DNA from 3 places in the Aeromonas rivuli genome. Region 2 is predicted to be linked to each of the others. Evidence: riboswitches for the same ligand, from Rfam matches in the RefSeq annotation. Region 2 holds a riboswitch; each other region holds the start of a gene.
The links. Region 2 has a riboswitch for cyclic di-GMP ahead of KYK33_RS04350 (glycosyl hydrolase family 18 protein). Riboswitches for the same ligand answer to the same signal wherever they lie in the genome.
Positions count from the first base shown of each region.

Region 1: it holds a riboswitch for cyclic di-GMP, as region 2 does, so the genes downstream of both, KYK33_RS05190 (glycosyl hydrolase family 18 protein) here and KYK33_RS04350 (glycosyl hydrolase family 18 protein) in region 2, are expected to answer to the same signal.
Region 3: it holds a riboswitch for cyclic di-GMP, as region 2 does, so the genes downstream of both, gbpA (N-acetylglucosamine-binding protein GbpA) here and KYK33_RS04350 (glycosyl hydrolase family 18 protein) in region 2, are expected to answer to the same signal.

Region 1 covers NZ_CP079742.1:1,068,107-1,077,992, forward strand. Annotated here, with positions in the region: gene KYK33_RS05175 (TonB-dependent hemoglobin/transferrin/lactoferrin family receptor) at 1-1,195, shown strand, start outside; gene KYK33_RS05180 (3-phenylpropionate MFS transporter) at 1,521-2,660, shown strand; gene KYK33_RS05185 (hybrid sensor histidine kinase/response regulator) at 2,733-6,221, shown strand; cyclic di-GMP riboswitch class I at 6,406-6,493, shown strand; gene KYK33_RS05190 (glycosyl hydrolase family 18 protein) at 6,606-9,200, shown strand; gene KYK33_RS05195 (putative RNA methyltransferase) at 9,475-9,886, opposite strand, start outside.
Region 2 covers NZ_CP079742.1:910,346-920,231, forward strand. Annotated here, with positions in the region: gene gltX (glutamate--tRNA ligase) at 1-676, shown strand, start outside; partial or broken gene KYK33_RS04320 (glutamyl-tRNA synthetase) at 688-823, shown strand; tRNA gene KYK33_RS04325 (tRNA-Ala) at 1,311-1,386, shown strand; tRNA gene KYK33_RS04330 (tRNA-Ala) at 1,415-1,490, shown strand; tRNA gene KYK33_RS04335 (tRNA-Ala) at 1,551-1,626, shown strand; tRNA gene KYK33_RS04340 (tRNA-Ala) at 1,685-1,760, shown strand; tRNA gene KYK33_RS04345 (tRNA-Ala) at 1,819-1,894, shown strand; cyclic di-GMP riboswitch class I at 2,236-2,322, shown strand; gene KYK33_RS04350 (glycosyl hydrolase family 18 protein) at 2,435-5,464, shown strand; gene KYK33_RS04355 (chemotaxis protein CheV) at 5,617-6,558, shown strand; gene KYK33_RS04360 (arylesterase) at 6,630-7,235, opposite strand; gene KYK33_RS04365 (ABC transporter ATP-binding protein) at 7,234-7,992, shown strand; gene KYK33_RS04370 (ABC transporter permease) at 8,126-9,886, shown strand, end outside.
Region 3 covers NZ_CP079742.1:3,827,120-3,837,005, reverse strand. Annotated here, with positions in the region: gene KYK33_RS17635 (sulfate ABC transporter substrate-binding protein) at 211-1,212, shown strand; gene KYK33_RS17630 (RBBP9/YdeN family alpha/beta hydrolase) at 1,268-1,804, shown strand; gene cysT (sulfate ABC transporter permease subunit CysT) at 2,091-2,930, shown strand; gene cysW (sulfate ABC transporter permease subunit CysW) at 2,972-3,826, shown strand; gene KYK33_RS17615 (sulfate/molybdate ABC transporter ATP-binding protein) at 3,836-4,900, shown strand; gene cbl (HTH-type transcriptional regulator Cbl) at 5,298-6,245, shown strand; gene gbpA (N-acetylglucosamine-binding protein GbpA) at 6,327-7,748, opposite strand; cyclic di-GMP riboswitch class I at 7,807-7,890, opposite strand; gene KYK33_RS17600 (M3 family metallopeptidase) at 8,192-9,886, shown strand, end outside.

The DNA of each region.
Region 1 (9,886 bases), 160 kb from region 2:
CGCCCGCACCAAGCAGACCCTGGATCAGTACGCCTCCTCCAAGTATCCGGTCAATCCGCGCAACCCCTATGTGACCAAGAACTCGCTCGATCACAATGGCTTCGAGCAGGAGAGCCTGGGCGCCCAGCTGCAATTCAGCAAGGCCCTCGCCAGCCAGCGTCTGGCCTGGGGAGTGGAGTATGAACACACGGATAACGAGCGGACGCGCATCAAGAACCCGACCGTGCCCGGAGATTTCGACTCCTACAGCGAGTTGAGCTTCCCCTCGACCACCAGTCAGCGTGCCGCACTCTGGGCATTCGACGAGATCAAATTTGGCGAGCGCTGGGTGCTGACCCCGGGGGCTCGCTACGAGTATTACCATATGAAGCCGGATAGTGATCCCGCCTACACGGGGGATGATCTCAAGACCATTTCCGAGGGCGAGTTCTCCCCGAAACTGGGCCTGGTGTACAAGGCGCATGAGCTGGCCAATCTGTTCACCCAATATAGCCATGGCTTCAAGGCGCCCATGTATGACAGTGCCTTCTCGACCCTTAACCACCAGGCTTACGGCTATCGTATCGAGCCTAACCCCAATCTGAAATCCGAGAGCAGTGACGGTATCGATGCCGGGGTGCGTGGCAGCCAGGGTGGGTTCAGCTATGAAGTGACCGCCTTCTACAACAAGTTCGAAGACTTTATCGAGCTGCAATCCATCGGCACCTCGGGCCGGACCGCTCTCTACCAGTACCAGAACCTGGATGAGGCCACCACCAAGGGGGTCGAAGCCAAGGCCGACTACTGGCTCAACGACCTGGTCAATGTCTGGGGCAACCTGGCGTATATCGAAGGTGAGGATGGCGAAGGCAACTACATCAACAGTCTGAGTCCGCTCAACGGTTCAGTGGGAGTTCGCCTCGAACAACCGAACTGGAACATCAATACCGCGCTGCGCTTTGCCGATGACATGAACAAGGTCAGCCAGGACTCCCGCGGCAATGACAACATCCAGAGTGCAGGCTGGGGCGTGGTGGATCTCTATGCCCAGTTCAAGCCGTTGACCGATTTGCAACTCAACGTCGGCGTCTTCAACCTGTTCGACAAAGAGTATGTCAGCTACGAACGGGTGGCGGGCCAGGCTGCCGGCACAGATACCCAGTACATGACGGAGCCGGGCCGCAACCTGAGTGCCAGGGTCAAGTACGTATTCTGATCGTCAAAGATAGGCATGTGGAAAGAGGAGCTGCGGCTCCTCTTTTTTTATGGGCGCTCGCCGCCGGATCCCCGGTCAGCGGGTTTTGCTGAAGCACGGTTCTGGTCGCCGCCCTCGAGGCATGCCCCAAAAAAAGAAACCCGCCAGGGGCGGGTAGAAGGATTGCAACACTAACCAGGAGAGGTGTGTGTCTCAATAGACAGCGGGGTTTCGCCAATAGTTCAACTTTATTGATATTTTTCATGATTATCCGGGCGGGGTCGCTCGGGATCCTGCCCGGGAAATGGGTTATCATCTGCGTCCCGATCCGGCCCTGTGAGGTCCTATGCCTGCTTTCTCCTGGTTAGCCCTGTTTTTTGGTGCCTTTTATTTCGTCTACGGCGCCTATTTGCCGTTCTGGTCGCTCTGGCTGGAAGGGATCGGGGTCAGCGCCGAGGCGATCGGCATGCTGTTGGGGGCTGGCATGGCGATCCGTTTTGCGGGCAACCTGATGGTGATGGGGCGCATCAAGGGGGCGGCCCAGCTGCTGCCGGTCACCCGACTGCTCTGCCTGCTCTCCCTGCTCGCCTTCCTCGGTTTCTATGTCAGTCATCAGCTCTGGTGGCTGGTGGCATTGACCTTGGTGGCCAATTTTATCTATCCAACCCTGATGCCCATGGGAGAGGCGCTGGCCACCCGCATGGTGCTGCAGACCCAGCTCGATTATGGCAAGGTGCGACTGTGCGGCTCGGCCGCCTTCATTCTGGCCTCTACCCTGGTCGGGGTCCTCATCACCGATTGGGGTAGCCAGTGGGTGCTGCACATCATGGTGCTGGGATTGGGGATCATGTTGCTGCTCAGCTGGTTGCCGCTCAGACCAGCCCCTCAGGATGTGCAGGGGGAGCGAGCCCACGCCTCCCTGCGTGATACCCTCAAGAGCGCCCCCGTGCGCCGCTTCTTGCTGGTGACGGCCTTGTTGCAAGGCAGCCATGCCGCTTATTACGGCTTTAGCGCCATCCACTGGAAGGCGGCGGGCTACAGTGGCTCCACCATTGGTTACTTATGGGCCCTGGGCGTGGTGGCCGAGATTGCCATGTTTGCCGCGGACAAGCGCTATTTCAGCCGCTTTGGCGCCCAGCGCCTGTTCCTGATTGGCGCCATCGGCTGTCTGCTGCGCTGGAGTCTGCTCGGGGCCAGCACAGAGTTTGGCGTCCTGCTGTTTGCCCAGTTGCTGCACGGGGTGAGCTTCTGCATCAGTCACCTGGGCGCGGTGCGCTTCATGACCAAGGATCTGGCGCCGGAACAGCTGATCCCTACCCAGGCGCTCTATGCCGCCCTCTCCCTCGGGATCACTGTGGCGACCCTGATGACCTTATCTGGCCTGCTGTTTGAACCGCTGGGCGGTGGCATCTTCTTCATCATGGCCCTGGTGGTGCTACCTGTCTTCGTATTGCGGCTGAAACCGAGCCGCTCGCAACCGACCTGAATTCGATTCATCTCCATGAGGGCGGCATAGGTTGCTCCCTGATGAAACCCTATTTATGACAAGGAGTTAGCAATGCACCAAGGATGGTTGCTCATCGGTTTGTCCCTCGCCTATCTGGGGCTGCTGTTTCTGATAGCCTTCGTGGCGGACAAAAACAAGCGCCGCCGCCTCAAGGGCCAACCCCTGCTCTACAGCCTGTCGCTGGCGGTTTATTGCACCTCCTGGACCTTCTTTGGCACCGTCGGTCAGGCGAGTGAGTCCCCCTGGTCGCCCTTGCCCATCTACCTCGGCCCCATGCTGGTGTTCCTGTTTGGCTGGCGGCTGCTGGCCCGACTCATTCTGGTGGCCAAGCGTGAGCACATCACCTCCATCGCCGACTTTATCGCCGCCCGCTACGGCAAGTCCCAGCGCCTCGCCATGCTGATCAGTCTGGTGGCCATCATAGGCGTGCTGCCTTATCTGGTATTGCAGCTCAAGGCCATAGTGACCGGGCTGGATCTGCTGATGGCGGGGGATACCCTGGTCGGCAGCTCAGGCAACACCGGTCAGCTGGCCCTGGGGGTCACCCTGCTGCTGGCCCTGTTCAGCATTCTGTTTGGCACCCGCAACCTGGATGCGACCGAGCACCACAGGGGCATGGTGGTGGCCATCGCCTTCGAGTCTGTGGTCAAGCTGCTGGCCTTCATGGTGGTGGGGGGCTTTGCGCTCTGGCTCATCCTGGGACAATCCAACGAGAGCCGGGACCTGGTTACCCAGGCGTTCTTTGCCTCTGTGGTCGATGTCAGCCCGGGCAACCTGCTAGAACTCGCCATCTATACCCTGCTGACCATGTGTGCGGTGATCTGCCTGCCACGCCAGTTCCATGTGACTGTGGTGGAGAACAATCAGGGCCAGGATCTGCACTGGGCTCGCTGGTTGTTCCCCGCGTATCTGTTCCTGATGGGGCTCTTCATCTGGCCCCTGGCGTTGGCGGGCAAGCAGTGGGTCGGCGCCGACATGGCCTCTGATACCTATGTGATCAGCCTGCCCATGGCGCTGGGCAATCAGGGGATGGCCATGCTGGCCTTCCTTGGCGGTACCTCGGCCGCGACCGGCATGGTCATCGTCTCCACCATCGCCCTGGCCATCATGGTCAGCAACGATCTGGTATTGCCGGTGCTGCTGCGCCGCTTCTGGCAAGAGGGGAGGGATGAGCGGCTGGTGCATCTGCTGCTGCAGGTACGGCGTGGCGCCATCTTGCTGATCCTGCTGGCGGCCTGGGCGCTCTATCTGTGGCTCGGCGATCTCACCAGCCTGTCGCGCATCGGTTACCTCTCATTTGGCGCCGTGGCCCAGTTTGCCCCGGCGCTGTTGCTCGGCCTCTATTGGCGCCATGGCAACCGCAAGGGAGTCTATCTCGGCCTGGGTCTTGGGATCAGCCTCTGGTTCATCACTCTGCTGGCCGAGAGCGGCCTGCTGGCGGGCTCGCCGCTGGAGGCCATGCTGGCCCCCCCCGACTGGCCCGCATTTCGTGAATTGAGCCTGGGGGCCTGGTGCCTCTTTCTCAGCCTGGTGCTCAACCTGCTCGGCTACGTGGCGGGCTCCCTGCTGACCCGGGCTGCGGTGAGCGAGCGGTTGCAGGCGGCGAACTTCGTCGGCCAGCCCAGCCGGGATACCGCGGCCCTTTATCAGGCCAAGGTGAGCGTCAAGGAGCTGGAGATGCTGGCGGCCCGCTTCGTCGGCCCGAGCCGGGTCAAGCGATCCTTCGGTCGCTTCGCCGGTGAATCCGGTGGCACCCTGGCGCCGCACATGCAGGCCAGCGCAGCGCTGATTGCGCACACGGAGCGGCTGCTGGCCGGGGTGTTTGGCACCTCGTCGGCGCGGCTGGTGCTCGCCTCTGCCCTGCAGGGGCGCAATATGCAGCTCGAGGAGATAGCCACCATAGTGGACGAGGCCTCGGACGTGCTGCGCTTCAACCGTGGTCTGTTGCAGGGGGCGATCGAACACATAGGGCTGGGTATTTCGGTGGTGGACAGGGAGCTGCGGCTGGTTGCCTGGAACCAGCGTTACATCGAGCTGTTCCAGTATCCGGCGGGGCTTATCCAGGTGGGGCGCCCCATCGAGGAGATTATCCGCCATAACGCCGTCAAGGGGTTGTGCGGCCAGGGAGAGGTTGAGGCCCATGTGGCACGGCGGGTCGGATTCATGAAGCGCGGCAGTGCCCATCTCTCTTCCCGGGAGCGCCCGGATGGCCGGGTCATCGAGCTGCAAGGCAACCCCATGCCCGGTGGCGGCTTCGTCATGACCTTCGCCGACATCACCCCCTTTCGCGATGCCGAGCGCGTGCTGCGTGAGGCCAATGAACATCTGGAGGCGCGGGTTGCCGAGCGTACCCGCGAGCTCTCGGCCCTCAACAGCCAGCTGCGCACCGTCAACGAGCAGGTGGAGCGGGCCAACCACTCCAAGAGCCGCTTCCTGGCGGCGGTGAGCCATGATCTGACCCAGCCGCTCAATGCCGCCAAGCTGTTTACCTCCTCCTTGATAGAGACCTTGCCCGATGAGGGGGAGCCCGCCCGGCTCGCCCGTCATATCGATGATGCCCTGGGGGCAACCGAGGATCTCATCACCGACTTGCTCGATATCTCCCGGTTGGAGGCGGGCAAGTTCAAGGCCAGGAAACTCGACTTTGCCCTGGCGGATGTCTTTGACAACCTCAAGGCCGAGTTTGGGGTGCTGGCCCAGGCAGGAGAGATAGAGTTTGCCGTGGTCGATACCAGGCTGGCGGTACACAGCGACGTGCGCTTGTTGCGGCGTGTGCTGCAAAACTTCCTCACCAATGCGTTTCGTTACAACCCCGGTGGCCGGGTATTGCTCGGTTGTCGCCGTCAGGGCCAGCGGTTGCGGATCGAGGTGTGGGACACCGGACCCGGCATCCCCCAGGACAAGCAAGAGGCCATCTTCGAAGAGTTCCAGCGTCTGGATCACTCCCGCACCACCCGCGAGCAGGGATTGGGGCTGGGCTTGGCCATCGCGCGCGGTATCTCGCAGGTGTTGGGGCACCAACTGACGCTGCGCAGTTGGCCAGGGGCAGGCTCGGTGTTTGCCATCAGCCTCAATCTGGCCAGCCGTCCTCTGGTGGAGCGGGCTCTCCAGAGCCCAGAGCCGCGGCGGGATAGCCAGCTGGCAGGGGTGCGGGTGCTCTGTCTCGATAATGAACCCGAGATACTGGTGGCCATGGCCTCGCTGCTGGGGCGTTGGGGTTGTGAGGTGCAGTGCGTTCAGGACCTGGCTCAGGCCCTGACGCTGGTGGAGAGCTTCAAACCGGACCTGGTGCTGTCCGATTACCATCTGGACGATGGCAAGACGGGGTTGCAGGCGCTGCATATGCTGCGGCTCGCCCTGGGGACCGGGGTGGGGGGGATCATCATCAGTGCGGATCGAAAAGGCGAACTGCAGGCCCAGATCCGCGAGCATGGTTATGGCTACATCAGCAAACCGGTCAAGCCCCTCAAGCTCAGGGCGCTGATGAACAGCATGAGCGGTGTCTGCAAACTTGATGATGATCACGAATTAACACATTAGTCATCAGCTTGCGGGTAAACAACTTGGCAGAGGTTCTCTGCAAAAAGGGCCATTTATGTCAATGAATGGCCCTTTTTTGTGCTATTTGGCTCCCTGCGACAGGGGCTGACTCGCGTGGGGTGTTTGCCTGCTGGCCAGTTGGGCCTTATATTTCCTTGGCGATTATTTTTATCGCGAATCAAGTTGTGCCAAAGGGCAAACCGGTCGAAAGGCCGGGACGCAAAACTTCCGGTCTAAGGGTCTGTCGTACCTAAGATAGCGGGGTCACCACAGGATTGTGTTTCCAGCCGGACGCCAAGCCAGCCTGGGATGTTGTCTGCTGTACCTGTCTGACATGCGTTGCCTTTTTCGTGACAAAATTATAAACGAATAAGGAAATTCAACATGTTAAGTCCAAAACCCTCCTTGCTGGCCTTAATGGTGGCCGGGCTATTTGCCTCCTCAGCCTATGCGGCCGCCCCGGGCAAACCCACCATCGGCTGGGGCGAAACCAAGTTCGCCATCGTCGAAGTGGATCAGGCTGCGACTGCCTACAACAAGCTGGTGACCGTCCATGCCGATGGGGCGCCGGTCAGCGTGAGCTGGAATCTCTGGTCTGGTGACGTGGGTCAGACCGCCAAGGTGCTGCTCGATGGTGTCGAGGTGTGGCGCGGCCCGTCCGGCGCATCCGGCACTGCCAACTTCAAGGTGACCAAGGGTGGTCGCTACCAGATGCAGATAGAGCTCTGCAACGCCGATGGCTGTACCCGCTCCGATGCCAAAGAGATAGTGGTCGCCGACACCGATGGCAGCCATCTGCTGCCGCTCAATGCACCGCTGCAAGGGAACAACAAGCCTTATACCAACAAGTCCGGCAAAGTGGTTGGTGCCTATTACGTGGAGTGGGGCGTCTATGGTCGCAAGTTCACCGTCGACAAGGTCCCCGCCCAGAATCTGACCCATATCCTCTATGGCTTTACTCCCATCTGTGGCGGCAACGGCATCAATGACAGCCTCAAAGAGATCGAAGGCAGCTTTGAAGCCTTGCAACGGGCCTGCGCCGGTCGTGCCGATTTCAAGGTGGCCATGCATGATCCCTGGGCTGCCATCCAGATGCCCCAGGGCAACCTCAAGGATTTCGATGAGCCATATAAAGGCAACTTCGGTAACTTGATGGCCCTCAAACAGGCCCATCCCGACCTCAAGATACTGCCATCGGTCGGTGGCTGGACCCTCTCCGATCCCTTCTATTTCCTAAGCGATAAAACCAAGCGCGATACCTTCGTCGCCTCGGTCAAAGAGTTCCTGCAGACCTGGAAGTTCTTCGATGGGGTGGATATCGACTGGGAATTCCCGGGTGGTCAGGGCGCGAACCCCAGCCTGGGTGGCCCCAATGACGGTGCCACTTATGTGACCCTGATGAAGGAGCTGCGCACCATGCTCGACGAGCTGGAGGCCAGCACGGGCCGCCAGTACGAGTTGACCTCGGCGATCAGTGCCGGCGGCGACAAGATTGCCAAGGTCGATTATCAGGCGGCCCAGCAGTACATGGACCACATCTTCCTGATGAGTTACGACTTCAACGGCGCCTGGACCAATACCGAGCTGGGTCATCAGACCAACCTGTTTGAAGCCAGCTGGGATGCCAACACCAAGTACACCACCGACAAGGGAGTCAAAGCGCTGCTTGGCCAGGGCGTGACCCCGGGCAAGATAGTGGTCGGTGCGGCCATGTATGGTCGCGGCTGGACCGGGGTGAGTGGCTATCAGGCTGGCAACCCCTTCACCGGCACTGCCACAGGCCCGGTCAAGGGCACCTGGGAAAACGGTGTGGTGGATTATCGCCAGATCGTCAATGACTACATGGGCGCCGGTTGGGAGCAGGGTTATGACGAGGTAGCGGAGGCGCCCTATGTGTTCAAGGCCAGCACCGGGGATCTCATCACCTTTGACAACGATCGCTCGGTCAAGGCCAAGGGGCAGTATGTGCTGGCGAACCAGCTCGGCGGTCTGTTTGCGTGGGAGATCGACTCGGATAATGGTGACATCCTCAACGCCATGCATGAGGGATTGGGCAATGGTAGCGGCACACCGCCAGCCAACAAGCCGCCCATTGCCAACGCGGGCAAGGATCTTGGCGTAACAGGCCCGGCGAGCGTGACTCTGGACGGTTCGGCTTCCCGGGATCCTGAAGGTTCTGCCATCGGTTACGCCTGGGTACAGGTATCAGGTCCGGCGGTTCAGTTGGCTGGGGCTAATCAGGCGCAAGCCAGCTTCAACCTCGATGGGGTGACCCAGGACGTCAACCTGGTGTTCGAACTGACAGTGACCGATGCCGATGGACTCAAGGCCAAGGATCAAACCGTGGTGACCAATAAGGCACCCCAGCCCAATCTGGCCCCCACCGTGACCCTGCCTGCCACTGCCAATGTCGAGTCCGGCAAGCAGGTGAGCATCCAGGCCCAGGCCAGCGATCCCAATGGTGATACCTTGAGCTACCAGTGGACAGTGCCAGCCGGCCTGACCGTTACGGGCCAGAATAGCGCCACGCTAGTGGTGACTGGCCCGGCGGTCGATGCCGCGACCGGCTATGACCTGAGCGTGACCGTCACTGATGGCGCCCTGGATGCCCAGGCCAGTACCCGCCTCACCGTCAAGCCGGTGAGCGGTGGCGGCGAGTGCGGCAGCACGGATCCGGATGCCGCCAACTGGCCAGCCTGGCAGGCCAGCGTCGCCTATAACGGCAACGCCAAGGTGAGCCATAACAGCCTGGTCTGGCAGGCCAAGTACTGGACTCAAGGTAACGAGCCGAGCCGCAGTGCCGATCAGTGGAAACTGGTCAGCCAGGTACAGCTCGGGTGGGATGCCGCCGTTGCCTACAATGCTGGCGATCTCACCACCCATCAGGGCCACAGCTGGAAGGCCCAGTACTGGACCAAAGGAGAGGAACCAGGTGTTGCCGTGGTCTGGCAAGACATGGGGGCGGCTAGCTGTCCTTGATCAGTTGCCAAGAGTAGCAAGTCGGAGAGGGGCGCCATGGCGCCCCTCTTTTTATGTGCGAAGGTTGCCGGTCGCCCGTGACAACGGATCCCGGTGGCTGGGTGAGGGGGCATGGCATCGGGTAACGCAGGGCTGCGCATTACCCGCAGTCAAGGCGTGATACCTTGCCCCTGGCGGGGCCTGCTGGCAGCCAGGGCGTCGCCATCATCCTTGAAATAACAGAGGCCCTGCTGGGCCTCTGATATTTACCTTGTCCATGCACCCGGACCGTTGCTCAGAGCGGCTTTTGCCACAGGCTCAGCAGCAGATCCTGTTCCAGCTCATCCGGGCCTTGCTGAGTGAACAGGTGACGCTGCTCGGCATCGGCACGCCAGCCGAGACGGCTGGTCTCGAGCACGAAGCTGCGCAGGCTCTGATCCAGGGTCAGGGAGAACTGGCTGCGCTGCTGCGCGACCTGGCTCAGACCGGTCAGGGTCGGCCAGCTAAGGGGGTGCTCCATGCTGACCGGATTGAGGCTGACCCTCAGTTGCCACTGGTGGCGTGGGCCGGGCTGCAGATGAAGCAGATAGCCACCCGGTGCCAACCAGTCGCACAGCTGCTCCGTTTTGACTTTGAGGTCGTTGACCAGCAGCAGCTCGGCTTGGCCCGATTGAAGCGGGGCCCGGGCCGGATCGGCGATGATGAAG
Region 2 (9,886 bases):
GATGCAGTACCGCGACGACGGCTACCTGCCGGAAGCCCTGTTGAACTACCTGGTGCGTCTGGGCTGGTCCCACGGCGATCAGGAGATCTTCACCCTGGACGAGATGATCAAGCTGTTCAGCCTGGATGCCATCTCCAAGTCGGCATCCGCCTTCAACACCGACAAGCTGTTGTGGCTCAACAACCACTACATGCGCAGCCTGGATCCGGCCTATGTCGCCAAGCATCTGGCATGGCACATGGCGGAGCAGAACATTGATACCAGCAAGGGGCCGACCTTGCCTGAGGTGGTGACCCTGCTGGCCGAGCGCTGCAACACCCTGGTGGAGATGGCCGCCCAGAGCCGTTATCTGTTCGAAGAGTACGAAGCGCTGGACGAAGCCGCCGCCAAGAAGCACCTGCGCGGCGTCGCGGCCGAGCCGCTGACCCTGGCCAGGGCCAAGCTGGCTGCCCTGGAGACCTGGACCACAGAGGCGCTGCACGAGCTGATTGAAGCCACCGCCGCCGAACTGGGTCAGGGCATGGGCAAGGTCGGCATGCCGCTGCGCGTCGCCGTCACCGGTCTGGGTCAGTCCCCGGCCATCGACGCCGTGATGGCGTTAGTGGGCAAGGAGCGGGTGCTCGCCCGCATCGACCGCGCGCAGGCCTACATCGCAGCGCGGATGGCAGCCGAGTAAGCTTGCCGTCGGACATTGCCGTCACCGGTCTGGGATAATCTCTCCCCGGGTATCGACGCCGTGATAGCACTGGTTGGCAAGGAGCGGGTACTTGCTCGCATCGATCGCGCCCTGGCTTATATCGAAGCGCGTATGGCAGCCGAGTAATACTGGTCTGGGCCAATCTCCCCTGGCATCGCCGACGCCGTGATGGCGTTAGTGGGCAAGGAGCGGCGTCGGCCCGTATCGACCGCGCGCTGGCTTATATCGAAGCGCGTATGGCAGCCGAGTAATACCGGTCTGAGCCACTCCCCTGGCATCACCGACGCCGTGATGACACTGGTTGGCAAGGAGCGGGTGCTAGCTCGTCTCGACCGCGCGCTGGCCTACATCGCAGCGCGGATGGCCGCCGAATAAGTCGATTCATTGCCATAGAAAAAGGGCTCCCGTTCGGGGGCCCTTGTTGTTTGTACCCAAGAGTGATTTGTGACCAAAAACAGCAAGATAGCGACAGGGTTGCCGGTAAAAACAGCTAACTGCCTGAATTTTGACTAAACGCATCAACGAGGGGTATTTTTGGGTTGACAGCAAAGCGGTCGATGCCTATCATGCGCCTCCGTTGCCGGAGATAACTTTGGTAGCGCCGAGGTGAGTTGGGGTTATAGCTCAGCTGGGAGAGCGCTTGCATGGCATGCAAGAGGTCCGCGGTTCGATCCCGCGTAGCTCCACCAAATTCTCCTCGAACAATCTGGAATCTAAGGGGTTATAGCTCAGCTGGGAGAGCGCTTGCATGGCATGCAAGAGGTCCGCGGTTCGATCCCGCGTAGCTCCACCAGATTCTTGATTGACGAATACCCAGGGCAGTGCGGTGTGTATCACCCAGGCCGATCTTTGTGGGGTTATAGCTCAGCTGGGAGAGCGCTTGCATGGCATGCAAGAGGTCCGCGGTTCGATCCCGCGTAGCTCCACCACTATTTCGCAGTAAGGCAAACGGACACCAGAACCGATTGTCTAAAGAGTAAAGATTTCGGGGTTATAGCTCAGCTGGGAGAGCGCTTGCATGGCATGCAAGAGGTCCGCGGTTCGATCCCGCGTAGCTCCACCACTATTTCGTAGTAAGGCAAACGGACACCAGAACCGATTGTCTAAAGAGTAAAGATTTCGGGGTTATAGCTCAGCTGGGAGAGCGCTTGCATGGCATGCAAGAGGTCCGCGGTTCGATCCCGCGTAGCTCCACCAATTTCTTGTTACAAGAAAGCTAAAGGCCACCGCATCGCGGTGGCCTTTTTGCTATGTGCATCTGCTCTTCGCTCCCCTTCCCGACGTGAATTGTCGTCTCATCAATCATCGTATGGCGTCCTAGTCATGAGGTGGCTCACAGTTCCAGCGCATGATATCAGTGGTTTCGGGCATATCGGTGTCGATGCTTGTGCTGATAATCGTGTTAATTGCTAGCTGTTCGCGGCATTTTGGCTACTTTTTCTGCGTTTTTTGTATTCCGCCCAAACATATTTTCCTTTGTGAATGAAGATTGAGCATTTGCGGGCGACTTCCTATACTCGGGCCGTTCCAGATGGAATCCAGGTAAAGAGCAAACCGGTTGAAAGACCGGGACGCAAAGCCTCCGGTCTACCGACTCCAGGGTCCAGGATAGCGGGGTTACCCAGGTAAGAGTCAGTGACGCGTCCATCGTCACTTGTCTTCTTCGTCGTACCTGTTGCGGTTGTGCTTTGCCTTGGTCAGCGTTTTGCCAAGACAAAAAACAAGGATGATAACAAGATGCAACAAGTCTTAAGACCAAGTCGGCTAGCCATGCTGGTCGCCCTCGCGTCCCTGCCCGGTTGGGCACTCGCGGCTTACCCCGCCTATCAGGCAGGCACCGCCTACAAGGCTGGCGACATCGTCAGCAACATCGGTAGCCTCTACCAATGCAAAGCATTCCCCTACTCCGGCTGGTGCAGCGGTGCCAGCTCTCACTACGCCCCGGGCACAGGTACTGTCTGGGCCGATGCCTGGACGCTGTATCAGGATACGACTCCCCCTGCCCTGGACCTGACACTCTCTTCCCCGGCCGCGGGCAGCTCGGTGAGCGTGGGTGCAGAACTGGCTCTGGCCGTCAGCCTGGCCGGTAGCAGCAGCGCCGTGACCCAGGTGGTCTATCTGGTCGATGGCAGTCAGGTGGCTGCCGCGACCTCTGCCCCTTGGTCAGCCAGTTGGGCTGCCAGCGGAGTGGGCGCTCATCAAATCACGGCTCGCGCCCTGGACAAGGATGGCAAGAACCTGGATGAAGCTCAGGTCAGTGTGACGGTGACGGCCGTGGTTGCCCCCGAGGCACCCAAGGCCAGCATCACCAGCCCGGCCGCCGGGGCCAAACTCACCCTGGGTCGCGCCGTCACAGTGACCGGCAATGTCACCGATGCCAACAACGATGTGGCCAGGGTCGAGCTCTATGTGGATGGCAAGAAGGCGGGTGAGGACAGCAGTGCCCCCTGGCAGCTGAGCTGGACGCCGCAGACCAAGGGGAGCGCCGCGCTGACCCTGGTCGCCGTAGACAGCCAGAACCTGTCGGGGGAGTCCGCCCCGGTGTCGGTCAGCATCGAAGAGGCGGCCTTGCCGCCCACCGGTGGCAATCTCTCCTGCGACGTTCGCCAGATCTATCGCGCCGATGGCAGCGAGTGCATGGGGGATGACCATGGCCGCCGCGTCATCGGTTACTTCACCTCCTGGCGTACCGGCAAGAACGGTCTGCCTTCCTATCTGGTAAACGACATCCCCTGGGACAAGATCACCCACATCAACTATGCGTTCGCCGCCGTGGATGAGCAGAGTCACCTCATCAAGGTGGATGACGCCGCCACCAAGCTGACCTGGGAAGGGGTGCCGGGCGCCGAAATGGATCCGGAGTTTGCCTATCAGGGCCACTTCAACCTGCTCTCCAAGTACAAGAAACAGTATCCAGACGTGAAGACCTTGATCTCCGTGGGCGGCTGGGCCGATACCCGTGGTTTCTATGCCGCCACCACCAAGGGTGACTGCTCGGTCAATACCGCTGGCATCAATGCGCTGGCCAACTCGGCGGTGAGTTTCATTCGCCAGTACGGCTTCGATGGGGTGGATATCGATTACGAATATCCGACCTCCATGAAGGATGCGGGTAACCCCAATGATTTCCCACTCTCCAATCTGTGTCGGGGCAAGCTGTTTGCGAACTATGAAGTGCTGATGAAGACGCTGCGCGAGCGGCTCGACAACGCGGGCACCGAAGATGATCGCAAGTACATGCTGACCATAGCGTCGCCGGCGTCGGCCTATCTGCTGCGTGGCATGGAGAACTTCCAGGTCACCCAGTATCTGGATTACGTCAACCTGATGACCTATGACTTCCACGGTGCCTGGAACAACTTCGTGGCCCATAACGCCGCGTTGTTCGACAACAAGGCAGATCCGGAACTGGCCCAGTGGGGTGTCTATAACCAGGCTCAGTTCGGTGCCATCGGTTATCTGAACGCAGCCTGGGCGGCGCACTACTTCCGTGGTGCCATGGCGGCTGGCAAGATCAACGTGGGTGTTCCTTATTACACCCGTGGCTGGCAAGGGGTGACCGGTGGTACCCATGGTCTCAATGGCAAGGCAGCCTTGCCAAGCCAGAGCGACTGCCAACCGGGTACCGGGGGCAGCACCATCCCTTGTGGCAATGGCGCGGTCGGTATCGACAACATCTGGCACGATCTGGACAAGAACGGCAACGAGATAGGCGGTGGCGCCGTGCCCATGTGGCATGCCAAGAACCTGGAGCACGCGGCCAGCCTCGGCATCACTACCCTGCCCAGCTATGGCACCGCCTGGGGTCTGGATGCCAATAACCCGGCTGACGTGATCCAGGGTCAGTACGTGCGTTACTACGATGACAAGGCCCATGCGCCCTGGCTGTGGAACGAAGAGAAGAAAGTGTTCCTCTCCACCGAAGATGAAGAGTCCATGGGTCACAAGCTGGACTACATCATCAAGCGCGGTCTGGGTGGCGTCATGTTCTGGGAGATGGCAGGGGATTATGATTTCGATCCGGCCAAGAACGAATATGTCATGGGCAGCACCCTCACCAGTCTGGCGTATGACAAGTTCGCCACGGCGAGCAAAGCCCATCTGCAGCAGAATGATCTGCCTGCCCCGGCCGCTCAGCTCGACATTGCCGTCAGCCTGACTGGCTTCAAGGAGGGGGATTCCAACTATCCCATCAATCCGACCCTGAAGCTGACCAACAACTCCACCCAGACCATTCCGGGCGGCACCCGCATCGAGTTCCTGATGCCCACCTCCACTTCTGACACCATTACGGATCAGAGCGGTATGGGGCTGACAGTGGTCGAGAGCGGTGGCAACCAGAACTCCGACGGCATCGCCAATGAGAAGGACTTCCACAAGGTGGCCCTGACCCTGCCGGGCTGGAAGGCCTGGGCACCGGGGACGGATGTTGAGGTCGCCATGACCTATTACCTGCCGGCAGCCGGTGTGCCAAGTGGCGTGCGCCTCGTCAGCGGTAGCCAGACCATAGGCCTGAAGTCCGACTTCCCGGCTCTGGCCGAGGCGGTACTGGGCGGCGGCAGCAACCCTGGCCCGGGCGGCACGACCTGCAGCTCCCAGAGCGTCAATCCGGCGGCCTATCCGGCTTACCCGAGCTGGCCGCAAGGGGACCACGCCAATGGCAACGATCGCATGACCAATGGCAGTGCGGTCTGGCAGGCGAACTGGTGGACCAGCTCCGAGCCCAAGGCGGGTGATGGCAGCTGGAAGCTGGTTTGCAGCTACTGAGAGAGAGATTAACAATGTAAACGGGGCCTCTGGCCCCGTTTTTTTATCAAGAAAATCCCGGTGGCGGCCGACATAACATAGTAATGGCCATAGTACCGGGATCGGCGAGTCCCTATACTGGACCGCATTCGGATTGGGAGAGAAGGGCAATCATGGCGAGCATATTGGATTCAGTGGATCAACGTACCCAGCTGGTAGGGGAGAATCGCCTGGAGTTGCTGATGTTTCGACTCGGCTCCCGTCAGCTGTTTGCCATCAACGTGTTCAAGGTGCGCGAGGTGGTGAAACTGCCCCACCTGAACAAGATGCCTGGCTCTCATCACAACATCAGCGGCGTGGCCAATATCCGCGGTGTCTCCATCCCCGTCATCGATTTGCGCAGCGCCATCGGCATGCGCGGCCAAGCCCAGGAGGGAGAGGCCAACCTCATCATCACCGAATATAACCGTACCATTCAGGGTTTCCTGGTCGGCCAGGTGGCCAACATCGCCAATATGACCTGGAAGGACATATTGCCGCCGCCGCGCTCGGCGGGTCGCGCCAACTACCTCACCGCCATCACCCGCCTGCGGGAGGGCGATAGCGAGCAGATCGTCGAGATCATCGACGTGGAGAAGGTGCTGGCCGAGATCATCACCTACGACATCCGCATCTCCGACGCCGTGCTGGATAGAGAACTGCTGCCGCAGATGCAGGGGCGCAAGGTGTTGATCGTCGATGATTCCAGCACGGCCCGCAACCTGATCCGCGATACCCTGGCGCAACTCGGACTCGAAGTGATCGAATGTCAGGATGGCCTGCAGGCCTTGCGTTTGCTCAAGAGCTGGTGCGATGCGGGCAAGAGAGTGACCGACGAAATACTGCTGATGATCACCGATGCCGAGATGCCGGAGATGGATGGTTACCGCCTCACCCACGAGGTGCGCAGCGACCCGCGCATGCAGGATCTCTTCATCACCCTCAATACGTCGCTCAGTGGCAACTTCAACGAGGCCATGGTCAAGAAGGTCGGCTGTGACCGCTTCATTTCAAAGTTCCAGCCGGACCTGTTGGTGGGGGTCGCCCAGGAGCGGCTGCGTCAGTTGCTGGGTTGACAGACTATCGGGCTGGTTCAGCAACCAAAAAGGTCAGCATCTGCTGACCTTTTTGGTTCTACAAGAGCCTGTCAGTGAGTCAGCAAGGGCTCGACGAAGCGGGCCACCTTGTCGCGGATGAGCGGCTGTGCCTCGGCCTTGGGGTGGATGCCATCATTCAGCATGAGTTCAGGGCGAGTGGCAATATCATCGAGGAAGAAGGGCAGCAGTGGCCGCTCATTCTCCTTGGCAAGATCCGGGAATATGGTTTCGAACTGGCGCAGGTAACGGGTCCCGTAATTGGGGGGCAGCTGGATCTGGGTCAGGATGGTGTGGATCCCCTGCTGCTTGGCCATGGCCAGCATCTTGGCCAGATTCTGGCGAGTGATGGCGGGCGGGAAACCGCGCAGGCCATCATTTCCCCCCAGCTCGATCAGCAGCCAGTCCGGCTTGTGCTCCTTGAGCAAGACAGGCAGTCTGGTGAGGGCCCCTTGCGTGGTCTCGCCGCTGATGCTGGCGTTGATCAACTGATGCTGGCCACCGGTTTGCTGCCACTGTTGCTGGAGCAGGGCAGGCCAGCTCTGCTCGGCCTGCATCTGATAACCGGCACTCAGGCTGTCGCCCAGCACCAACAGTGTCTGTGCCTGCAACTGGCCACAGGCCATCACCCACATTAAGGCGAACAGGATACGCGCCATGACTTCAACTCCCATCATTTCGATTAGCAACCTCGGCAAGTCTGTGCGCCTTGGCAGTGACAATCTGACCATCCTTGAGGGGATCTCGCTGCAAGTCAAGGCGGGGGAGACCCTGGCTCTGGTCGGTGCCTCAGGTTCGGGCAAATCGACCCTGCTCGGCCTGCTGGCCGGATTGGATCTGCCCAGTAGCGGCGAGATCCGCATTCAGGGTCACTCCCTCGGCGAGCTGGATGAAGAGGGGCGCGCCCGCTTGCGCTCCGATCACATCGGCTTCGTATTCCAATCCTTCCTGCTGTTGCCAACCCTGAGCGCCCTGGAAAACGTCATGCTGCCTGCCGAGTTACGTGGCGAGCGCGATTGCGAACCCAGGGCCCGCGAGCTGCTGGCGGCGGTCGGCCTGAAAGACAGGCTGGATCACTTGCCCCCCAGGCTCTCTGGTGGCGAACAGCAGCGGGTCGCCATCGCGCGCGCCTTCATGACCAGACCCAGCCTGCTGCTGGCAGACGAGCCGACCGGCAACCTCGACAGCAAGACGGGGGATACCGTCATCGAGCTGCTGTTCGAACTCAACCGTACCCATGGCACCACCCTGGTGGTGGTCACCCATGATCTGGCACTGGCTCAGCGTTGCCAGCGCCAACTGACCATGGCAAGTGGCCGCTTGCAGGGCAGCCCGGGTGAGGAGTCCCATGCTGCTGACCGCGATGACCGCGATGACCGCGATGACCGCGATGACAGCAGCGCCGTGCGTGCCTGACGCTGGCCCCGGGATCCGGTTTTATGTCGATAGAGAGCAGTCATGACCCAGTTAACAGGATGTCAGCGCATGAGGAGGTCGCAATGATGCGGTCAGGATGGCATGAGCGTCAAACCGTGAGGGAGCCCCAATAATGATGCATTTACGATTGGCGCTGCGTCTGCTGCGCCGGGAAGGGGCCAGTGGCGAGCTGCGCTGGTTCGTGCTGGCGCTGGCGCTCTGCGTCGCCTGCGTGCTGAGTGTGGCCCTGGTCGCCGATCGGCTGGACGCTGGCCTCAAGGCCTCGGGTCGTGACTTTATCGCGGCAGACAGAGCCCTGGGCACGAGCCGGGCCCTGAGTCCCGATCTGCTGGCCAGGGCGCAGCAGGACAAGGTGGCGGTGCAAGCCACGGTCAGCTTCAACAGCATGCTGTTTCACGGCGAGGCGTTTCAGCTCGCCTCTATTCGTGCGGTACCGAGTGGTTTCCCCTTCTATGGCACCCTGGAGCTGACCCCTCAGCAAGCCCCCAAACCGGGCGAGATCTGGCTGTCGCCACGGCTGATGCAACTGCTCGATGCCAAGGTGGGGGAGGCGCTTGAGGTGGGCAATACCCATCTCAAGGTGGCGGGTCTGCTTGGCCGTGAGCCGGATCAGGGATTTAGCCCCTTTCTGCTCGCGCCGCGTGCCTTGATCCACAGTGATGACATAGGGGCAACCGGCGCCTTGCTGCCCGGTAGCCGTCAGCAGTGGCGCTACCTGTTTCAGGGAACGCGGGCCGACATAGCTCGCTTCGAAGCCTGGATAAAACCCAAGCTGGTGACGGGGCAGAAGTGGGTCACCCCGGATGACAAAGGCTCACAGGTGGGGCGCTCCCTGGCCAATGCCGAGCGTTTCTTCCGGCTCGCGTCCCTGGCAGGGGTCTTGCTTGGTGCCCTGGCCATGGGCATAGCCGTGCGGCATTTTGCCGAACGCCAGACCAGCATGGTGGCCCTGCTCAAGACGCTTGGGGCTTCGCGAGGAACCCTGTGGCGCCTGATGGGCACCCTGCTGCTCTGCCTCACCCTGGTAGGCGCTCTGCTTGGCCTGGTGGCGGGCAGCGCCATGCAGTGGCTCACTCTGCATCTGCTCGGTGGCCTCTTGCCTGCGGATCTGCCGCCCCCCTCCTGGCGTCCATTCGCCCTGGGGGTGGCCGTGGCGCTCTTTATCACCCTGTTGCTCGCCTTCATCCCCTTCTTGCGCCTGCTCAAGGTGCCACCGCTGCGGGTCCTGCGTCGTGAGCTGTCGGCGAGCGTCCCCCCCTGGTTGGCGCTGCCGGTGGGTCTGCTCGGTCTGTTCGCCCTGGTGTGGGGCTTCACCGCCGAGCTGGGCTTGTCCCTGGGGCTGGTCGCGGGCATGGGGCTGCTGATGGGATTGCTGGCCGTGATGGCAGCGGGCCTGCTCAGGCTCGGCGGCCGCCTCCAGGGGCCCCACGCCTTGCGTCTGGCCCTGGCGCATCTCTCCAGGGAGCGAGGTGCCGGTCTGTTCCAGCTGGCGGGGTTCGCCCTTGCACTCATGTTATTTGGCTTGCTGTGGGCGGCCCGGGTCGATCTACTCGACGAGTTTTCCGCCCGCTTGCCCGCCGATGCGCCCAATCGCTTCCTGGTCAACATCAGCAGCGAGGAGCGCATTCCCATACTCGCAGCTCTCGGCGAAGCGGGTGCCGTCACCTCGGACTTCTACCCCATGGTGCGTGGCCGCCTGACCAGCATTGCCGGCGACCTCATCGGGCCCAATGGCCGGGAGGGAATCGACAGGGAACTCAACTTCACCAGCACGGCGCAGTTGCCTGCCGATAACCGCATCACCCAGGGGCGCTGGCTGGCGGGCAAAGGCGAGGTCTCTGTAGATGATGAAGTAGCCGGGCGGCTGGGCATC
Region 3 (9,886 bases), 1.4 Mb from region 2:
TCTGACCCTCATGGCCGCTTGTGCCATCGCCCTGTGCTGAGGATGGCACAAGCTGATGCCGGGGCCTGGGCGCTGTCTCACAGAGTCCGGAGAGAGGGCGAGGGAGCGGACTTGATATGAGTAAATGAGATAAGCAAAGCGTAATTTCTTGGTTCTGGGCATAACGGATCATGGGCATGCTGAATACATCCCAGATAAAGGAGTATCGCCATGACATTAACCAAGACCGCCTTCACCCTCTTCTCTTTGCTGACCCTGAGTCAGGCCCAGGCCGCCGAGATCCGGCTGCTCAACGTCTCCTACGATCCGACCCGGGAGCTGTTCCATGAGTACAACGCCGCCTTCGCCAAGCAGTGGCTGGCCAAGACCGGGGACCAGGTGGTGGTGAGCCAGTCTCATGGCGGATCCGGCAAGCAGGCCCGCGCCGTGACGGAGGGGCTGGAGGCCGATGTGGTCTCCCTGGCCCTGGCCTACGACGTCAATGCCATTGCCAAGGAGGGGTTGATTGCCACCGACTGGCAGAGTCGGCTCGCCAATAACGCCGCGCCTTACACCTCCACCATCGTCTTCCTGGTGCGCAAGGGCAATCCCAAGCAGATCAAGGACTGGGACGATCTGGTTCGCCCCGATGTCGGCATAGTGACCCCCAATCCCAATACCTCGGGTGGCGCGCGCTGGAACTACCTCGCCGCCTGGGGTTATGCCCTGAAGAGCACGGGGAGCGAGGAGGGGGCCAAGCAGTTCGTCGGCGAGCTGTTCAAGAACGTCAAGGTGCTCGATTCCGGTGCCCGGGGCGCCACCACCAGCTTCACGGAGCGGGGGCTGGGGGATGTGCTGCTCGCCTGGGAGAACGAGGCGCTGCTGGTGCTGGATCAGCCCGGTAACGGCGACAAGTTCGAGCTGGTGGTGCCGTCGGTCTCCATCCTGGCCGAACCGCCGGTGGCCGTGGTCGACAAGGTCGCCAGGAAACATGGCACAGAGGCGGTGGCCAAGGCGTATCTCGAGTACCTCTATTCCGACGAAGGGCAGCGCCTCATCGCCAAGTATCACTACCGCCCAAGCCAGCCGAAGGTTCAGCAGGAGACGGCGGCCCAGTTCCCCCAGTTGACCCTGTTCACCGTCAAGGAGCTGGAAGGGGATTGGGAGAAGGCGCAGAAGAGACACTTTGCCCAGGGCGGGCTGTTCGACCAGATCTACCAGCCGGGCCGCTGAGCAGCAGCCGCTGGTGCCTTGATACCCTGGGGCGAGCAAGCAGAGGAGCGACATGATGAACAAGATCCTACTGGTTCCCGGCCTGCACGACAGCGGCCCGGATCACTGGCAGAGCCGCTGGCATCACGACTTTCCCCACTGGCAACGCATGGTGGGGCTGCCCTGGGATAAACCGGATCTGACGGTGTGGAGTGCCAAGCTGGCGGGCAAGCTCAGGAGTCGGCGCGGCAAGGCCCATCTGGTGGCTCACTCCTTCGGCGCCCTGGCGGCTATCCGCGCCAGCCAGTTGCAACCGGACAAGGTCGCCTCGCTCTTCCTGGTCGCGCCCGCCGATCCCGCCCGCTTCGGGATTGCAGATGAGTTGCTGGCCGGGCCCCTCGGGGTCTGCGCCCAGCTGGTAGCGAGCCGCAGCGACCCCTGGATGAGCTTCGAGCGAGCAGAATTTTGGCGTCAACAGTGGCAGCTTCCCCTCCATGATGCCGGTGAGGTGGGTCATCTCAATGCCCAATCCGGGCATGGGGCGTGGGCTAGTGGTCTGCAACTGCTCGGCGAGCTCTATCGCCGGGCCGAGCTGGTCGCCGACACGGTTTGAGAGCCGGGATCCCCCCTTTTGCAGGGCGTTGATCGTGGTGGTGGTCGTTGCTATCGGCAGAGGAGAGATAAAGCGGTGGGCATGGATAGCCCCCTGGGCAGGAGATTTTTGATAGTGCTTGGCAAGCTCCTTTCTGACCCGCATCTGGACGATGCGGGTCTTTTTTATGGACGGGTGCCGCTTAGCCAAAAAAGTGCTTAGCAAAGCCGTTATTGGCAGTTTGTTGTGGGGTCTGGAGTGCGCAGAATCGTCTTATCGAAAGCGACTTATAACAAACGGACTCGTTATGCGTTTTAGTTCTTACTCCGTCCTGCCCGGTCTGGGCACCACCCTGGGGTTCAGCCTGCTCTATCTGGGCCTGCTGGTCCTCTTGCCCATCGCCGCGCTGCTGCTGTTTGCGGTCAACCATATGAGCGCCGCCGAGTTCTGGCAGGTGATCAGTTCCCCCCGGGTGCTCGCCTCCTTCAGATTGAGTTTCGTTGCCGCCTTGGTCGCGGCCCTGCTCAACACGCTCTTTGGCCTGATCCTGGCCTGGGTACTGGTGCGCTACCGCTTCCCGGGTCGCCGTCTGGTGGATGCCCTGATCGATCTGCCCTTCGCCATGCCGACGGCCGTCTCCGGCATCGCCCTGTGCGCCATCTTCGCGCCCAATGGCTGGATAGGCCAGGCTCTGGCCCCCCTCGATATCACCCTCGCCTACAACCCGGCCGGGGTGGTGATAGCCCTGACCTTCATTGGCCTGCCCTTCGTGGTGCGCACCCTGCAACCCGTGTTGCGCGAGGCCGAAGCAGAGCAGGAGGAGGCCGCGGCCAGTCTGGGGGCCGATCGCTGGCAGACCTTCCTGCGGGTGCTGCTGCCGACCCTGATCCCGGCGCTGATCACCGGTTTTGCCCTGGCCTTTGCCCGTGGGGTCGGCGAATACGGTTCCGTCATCTTCATCGCCGGCAACCTGCCCATGGTCTCCGAGATAGCCCCCTTGATGATCATGAGTCACCTGGAGGAGTACGACTATGCAGGGGCCAGCGCCATCGCCCTGGTCATGCTGCTCATCTCTTTCGTCATGCTGTTGCTGATTAACCAGCTGCAAGCCTGGAGCTGGGCCCGCATAGGAGGAAGCCGAGCATGAATTCATCCGCCATCGCAGTGAATGCGGCCACCCATGCCCCCATGGTCGCCGACCCGTCCCAGTCACCTACCCGGGATCCGCGCTGGGTCAAGTGGCTGCTCATTAGCCTGGGACTGGGCTGGTTCAGTGTCCTGCTGCTGTTGCCCCTGGCCACTATCTTTATCCAGGCGCTGCGCCCGGGGCTGGCCTTCTTCTGGCAGGCGATCAGCGATCCCGACGCCTTGAGCGCCTTGGGCCTCACCGCTCTGGTGACCCTGTGCTCGGTGCCGCTCAATGTGCTGTTCGGCCTGGCTGCGGCCTGGGCCATAGCACGCTTTCGCTTCCCGGGGCGCCAGTGGCTCATCACCCTCATCGACTTGCCCTTCTCGGTGTCGCCGGTGATAGCGGGCCTGATGCTGGTGCTGCTGTTTGGCAGCCGGGGCTGGTTTGGCGACTGGCTGAGCGAACATGATATCAAGGTCATCTTCGCCACCCCCGGCATCATATTGGCGACCACCTTCATCACTGTGCCCTTCGTGGTGCGCGAGCTGTTGCCGCAGATGGAGGCGCGAGGCCCGGAAGAGGAGGAGGCTGCCATCATGCTGGGGGCAAGCGGCCTGCAGATGTTCTGGCGCGTCACCCTGCCGGGCATTCGCTGGAGCCTGATGTATGGCGTCCTGCTCTGTACCGCCCGGGCCGTGGGGGAGTTTGGCGCCGTGTCAGTGGTCTCGGGCCACATTCGCGGCCAGACCAACACCCTGCCGCTCCATATCGAGATCCTCTACAACGAGTATCAGACCGGTGCCGCCTTCGCGGTGGCCAGCCTGCTCGCCCTGTTTGGTATCTTCACCCTGGTGGGGGAAACCCTGCTGAACCGGCTGCGTAGCCGGACTCCATCATCCCATAGCACGTCGTAAGAGGCCGTCATGAGCATACAGGTGCAACAGTTAACCAAGAGCTTCAACCAATATGCGGCGCTCAGTGACATCAACCTCGACTTCAAGGATGGTGAACTGGTGGCGCTGCTCGGCCCCTCCGGCTGTGGCAAGACCACCTTGCTGCGCATCATCGCCGGCTTGGAGCAGGCGGATTCGGGCCGCATAGTGATCCGGGGCGAGGACGCAGGCGCCCTCCATGTGCGTGAGCGCAATGTGGGTTTTGTGTTCCAGCACTACGCCCTGTTTCGCCATATGACGGTGTTCGAGAACGTCGCCTTCGGCTTGAGGGTGAAGCCCAGAGCCGAGCGCCCCGGCGAGCCGGTCATCCGTGCCCGGGTCAGGGAGCTGCTAGATCTGGTACAGCTCAGCCATGTGGCGGATAGACATCCGACGCAACTCTCCGGTGGTCAGCGCCAGCGAGTTGCCCTGGCGCGCGCCCTGGCGGTGCAACCCAAGGTGTTACTGCTCGACGAGCCCTTCGGCGCCCTCGATGCCCAGGTGCGCAAGGAGTTGCGCCGCTGGCTGCGGGAGTTGCACAACGAGTTGCACGTCACCAGCCTGTTCGTCACCCACGATCAGGAGGAGGCGCTGGAAGTGGCGGATCGGGTGGTGCTGATGAATGCCGGCAAGGTGGAGCAGATAGGCACCCCGTCCGAGGTCTATGACAAGCCGGCCAGCGCCTTCGTACACAGTTTCCTCGGCAGCGTGAATCTGTTTCATGGCCGGGTGGCGGCTCAGGGGTTTGGGGTCGGCGAGCAGTTGCTTGCCGGTGGCCGTGCCGATCTCAGTCAGGGCAGTGCGGCCATCGCCTATGTGCGTCCCCACGAATTGGAACTGCATCCCCTCGAAACCCAGGGAGGGGTGGAGGCCACCATCAGCCGGTTGCTGCCGATGGGGCCGCGCATCCGGGTCGAACTGCGTGGCGGCGGGGAGACAAATGGGGCACTATTCGAAGCCGAGTTGAGCCGTGCCGAGGCCAGTCATTTCAGTGCCGGTCAGACGGTGCGGTTAGTGGCCAGACAGGCCCAGCTCTACCCGGATTATCAGATCTGACCTTGGCATCGCAAATGGGGCGCTGTTTCGAATCGAAGCCGAATTGAGCCGTGCCGAGGCCAGTCATTTCAGTGCCGGTCAGCGAGTTCGGTTAGTGGCCAGACAGGCTCAGCTCTACCCGGATTATCAGATCTGAGGGCGCTGACAACGAGTCACGAATGGGGCGCTGTGTCGCAGCCGAGTTGAGCCGTGCCGAGGCCAGCCACTTCAGTGCCGGTCAGCGAGTTCGGTTAGTGGCCAGACAGGCTCAGCTCTACCCGGATTATCAGATCTGAGGGGGCGATGACTGACTCCTGAATGTGGCGTCCCTCCAGGTTGGGCAAGGCAAACACAAACATGGGAACCGTAACGGTTTCATCACGGATAAGGGGCAACCCTTGGCATGGAGGAGGCGAGGGTGAATTTTCAGCAGTTACGGATCATCAGGGAAGCGGCCCGGCGCGACTACAACCTGACCGAGGTGGCGAACGCCCTGTTCACCTCTCAGTCCGGGGTCAGTCGCCATATCCGCGAGCTGGAGGAGGAACTCGGCATCGCCCTGTTCGTGCGCTACGGCAAGCGGTTGCTTGGCATGACGGAGCCGGGCAAGGAGCTATTGGTGATCGCCGAGCGCATCCTCAATGATGCGGGCAATATCCGCAAGCTGGCCAGCGCCTTCGCCAACCGCGAGTCGGGGCGGCTGCTGGTGGCGACCACCCATACTCAGGCGCGTTACGCCTTGCCCAAGGTGGTAAAGGCGTTCCGTGAGCGCTTCCCCGAGGTGCAGCTGGAGCTGCGTCAGGGGGGGCCGGAGGAGATAGTGCGGCTGTTGCAAACCGGTGAAGTGGATATCGGCATCAGCAGCGAGCAGCTCGATCGCAGCGAAGGGGTGGTGGCTTTTCCTTACTACCGCTGGCATCACAACATAGTGGTACCAAGGGGGCACCCCCTCAGCGAGGAGACAGAGCTGAGTCTGGGGGCCCTGGCCCAGTGGCCCATCATCACCTATCAGGCGGGTTTGACCGGACGGGCCAGGGTCGATGAGGCCTTTGCCGCTGCGGGGATCTCGCCCCAGATCCTGTTGACCGCCCAGGATTCGGATGTCATCAAGACCTATGTGGAGTTGGAGATGGGGGTGGGCATCCTGGCGGACATGGCGTTCGATCCTCAGCGCGATCTGGGGCTCCACCAGCTCGACGGCAGCCGGTTGTTCGCCCCTCACACCGCCTGGATTGGCCTCAAGCAGGGGCAGTTCCAACACAACTTCGCCTGGCAGTTTATCCAGCTCTGCAACCCCGAGCTGGCGCTGGCCGACATCCAGGCCCGGGCGCTCCATGGTGAGCCGCTCATCGATTATCAGATCTGAGCGCTCAGGTTATCGGTGGCGCCAGTCACCTCATGAAGAAGGGGAGCCATGGCTCCCCTTCTTCATGCTCGTATCAGGCCATCACTGCACCAACAACCAGGCCTCCTGCCAATGGCTGCCTACCCCAGGCTCATAGTGAGTGGCGTTGCTGCTCCACTGGCTGCACCAACCTTCGGCGGGGAAGGGTTTGCATTGGTAAATCTTGCCATCTTTGGGCTGCAGCACCTTGACCCCACCCTTGTAAGAGGAGAGAGAGGCCGGGAAAACATACTGGTAGTCGCCACTGACAGGATCCTGAAGCATCAGATCATGGGTCTGTTGCAACAGGGCGCCGCCCCCTTTGGGGGTGCCTGCGAGCACCAGCTGGTGATGACCGGCGCTGAGACCGGTCAGGGCCAGGCTCAGGCTCTGGCTGGCGTCCTTGATATCGGTCTTGACCTGACCCTTGGCGGCGCCGCCATGGTCATAGAGGGTGGCCGTTACACTCAAGTCCCCCTGCACTGCCAGGGTGAAGTCGAGCTTGAGGTTGCCGCCATCGAGCGGGTAGCTATCGGCGAGACCACTCACCACCAGGCTGTCGGCCACGGGGGCAGGTTGCTGCTCAAGCTGGATCTCGACCCGGGCCAGGCCACTGCCTGCCTTCAGGTAGACGGGGTTCTGGCCATAGACGGGGTTGAAGTTGTCACCGCTACCCGGTTGGCCGGCACGGATCTCGCTCTGCTCGGCGTTTATCTTGCTGGCCAGCGCCTGGGCCCAGTTATTTTTGAGCCCCTGCTCGTCACTGGCGACGGTGAGCACCGTCTGCAACTCGGGGCGCTCGCCGTTGGCATCGAACACCCGGGTCATGGCTCTGTCTCCGGCCTTGAGATCCACCGAGGGGTAGATGGTACCGCTCTGGCTCCAGGCCAGCGGCGGCAGCTCGCCATCCTGGAAGCGGGCATCGATCAGGTTGTAGAAGCTGTTGGGGGTATCCCCCACCTCCCAGACCCCCAAGATCAGCTGATAGCCGGTGCGAGCTGGCAGGGTACAGCTGTGGGTCATCTGCTTGGGGGGTTGTACCATGCCGCCGTCGATGACACAGAAGGGGGTCAGATCGAAGCTACTGCGGCTGATGGGCTGATTGGGATCCCAATCTTGCCTGGTGAGGTAGTAGCGCCAGTTGCGGGTGACGTGGTTGGCGGTAAAGGTCCAGCTGATATCGATGGCACCGGCGCTCACTGTGCGCTTGGTCCAGCGATCGCTGGTCTGGGCATTCAACTCGGCGAACTGGGCATGGCCAGCCGAGGCTATATCGCCATCGGCGGGCCCGCCGTTCGGGAAGCCGGACGGCGCTTCCAGGCTCTGGGGTTCCCACTGGATGGCGCCGCAGCCTATGTTGCCCCCGTTCTTGCAAAGGGTGTTGCGGGCTTCCGGGCTGCTGATGTAGCCGTGGGCAAGGGCGCCACCACTGGCCAACAGGGCGGTGATGACGGCAAGACGATGAAGTGGTTGATTCACTGCCATAGATTCCTTGTGTTGAGTCTGTCTGGGCAGTCAGCTTGGCGGGGAGCCCCCGAACACCTGCTGCAACCCCGCTATCCCGTGCTTGAGCCCGGGACCGGAGGCTTTGCGTCCTGGCCTTTCGACCGGTTTGCCAACTGACTGTGTCTGGGTGTCGGTTTCACTCGACAACTTATCATGGCTAATTTTGAACAAAAAATTAACATTAATTTCAAAAAAGGGACTGAACTGAGCTGCCAGCCACCTTTTTGCGACAACGGGTGGCTTGCCAGCGGCAGAAGAGTTGCTGGCCAGAGCCGCGCATGGTGTGACATCACAGTCACTGTTCAGAGGTGATGGTGGGCGCTGACAGAGGGGTTGGCTTCTGCTAGCGTGGAGCTGCGCATCCCAGCGCACATAGCAACGGGGTCAACCTGGATTGGCCCTATAACAACAAGAGGGAACTTATGAATTCCATTGCCAGGAATTACTTCAACCGGTTGAATCAGGACTATCTGGCGCTGCACAGGCGCAAGGAGGATCTGTTCTGGTCGACTTATATGGGCACCAGCGATGATCAGGCGGGCTTCACCGCAGCCGAGCAGGCCTACAAGGGGTTCTGTGCCAATCCGGCCCGGTTGCCCGAGCTCAGGGAGATGCTGGGCCAGGCCGAGGAGACGAGTCTCAAGCGCGGCTTGTCGGGGTGGCTCGCCTTCTTCGAGTGCAACGTCATCGAGGATCCGGCCGCCGCTGCCCTGATGGACGAGCTGGTGGCCGCGGAGGCCGCGCTCTTTGCCCGTCGCAAGGAGCTCAAACTCGAGCTGCTGGATGAGCAGGGCCGGACAGTTCCCGGCAGCTTGCCCGCCGCCAGCGCCTCCCTGGTCGCGAGCCCGATCGAGGCGGTGCGAGCCAGCGCCGTGGCACTCTTCCATACCCTGGAGCAGTGGGCCCTGGACTCGGGCTTCCTGGAGATCGTTCAATTGCGCAATCGCTTTGCCCGCACCATGGGTTATCGCGACTATTTCGAATACAAGGTGCGCAAGAACGAGCAGATGAGCCCAGAGCAGCTGTTCGTCATCCTGGATGACTTCATCGCCCGCACCGAGGCGCGTACCCGCCAGAGCCTGGTCGAGCTTGAACAGGCCAAGGGGGAGGCCGCGCTGCTGCCCCATAATCTGCGCTTCTCGGTCAGTGGTGACGTGACCCGTCAGCTCGATCCCTATGTGCCCTTCTCCCGCGCCTTGCAAGACTGGGTGCAGAGCTTCCGCCGTCTCGGCATTCAATACCGAGATGCGGTGCTGACCCTGGATCTGCTGGACAGACCCGGCAAGTACGAGAATGGTTTTTGCCATGGTCCGGTGCCGAGCTTCTGGCAGGAGGGGCAGTGGGTGCCCGCCGTGGTCAACTTCACCAGCCTGGCCAACCCGGGTCAGGTCGGCAGCGGCTGGAGCGGGCTCAACACTCTGTTCCACGAAGGTGGCCATGCGGCTCATTTTGCCAACGTGACCGGCAATGCCCCCTGCTTCTCCCAGGAGTTCCCGCCCACTTCCATGGCGTATGCCGAGACTCAGTCCATGTTCTGCGACAGCCTGCTCGAGGATGCGGACTGGCTGAAACGCTATGCCAAGGATGAGCAAGGCCGTGCCATCCCGGATGCGCTGATTGAGGAGATGATTGCGGCGCGCCAGCCGTTTCGGGCCTTCAACGAGCGCCAGATAGCCCTGGTCGCCTATTTCGAGCGGGATTTCTATGCCATGAAGGATGACGCGCGCAGCCCGGAGGCCGTGTTGACCCTGGCTCGCCAATGGGAGCGGCAGATCCTGGGGGTCGAGAGTCCCCGTCCCTTGCTCGCCATTCCCCATCTGCTCAATCAGGAGTCAGCCTGTGCCTATCATGGTTATCTGCTGGCGCTGATGGCGGTGGAGCAGACCCGCAGTTATTTCCTCAAACGCGACGGTTATCTGACCGACAATCCGCGTATAGGCCCGGATCTCGCCGCTCACTACTGGGGGCCGGGCAATGGCATGAGCCATGATCAGACCTTGCAGAGCCTGACCGGCGAGGGCTTTAGCGCCAGACCCCTGGCCGATGCCTGCAATCTGGATGTGGCCCAGGCCTGGCAGCAGGCTCAGGCTTGCATGGCCGCGGCCCGCGAGCGGCAA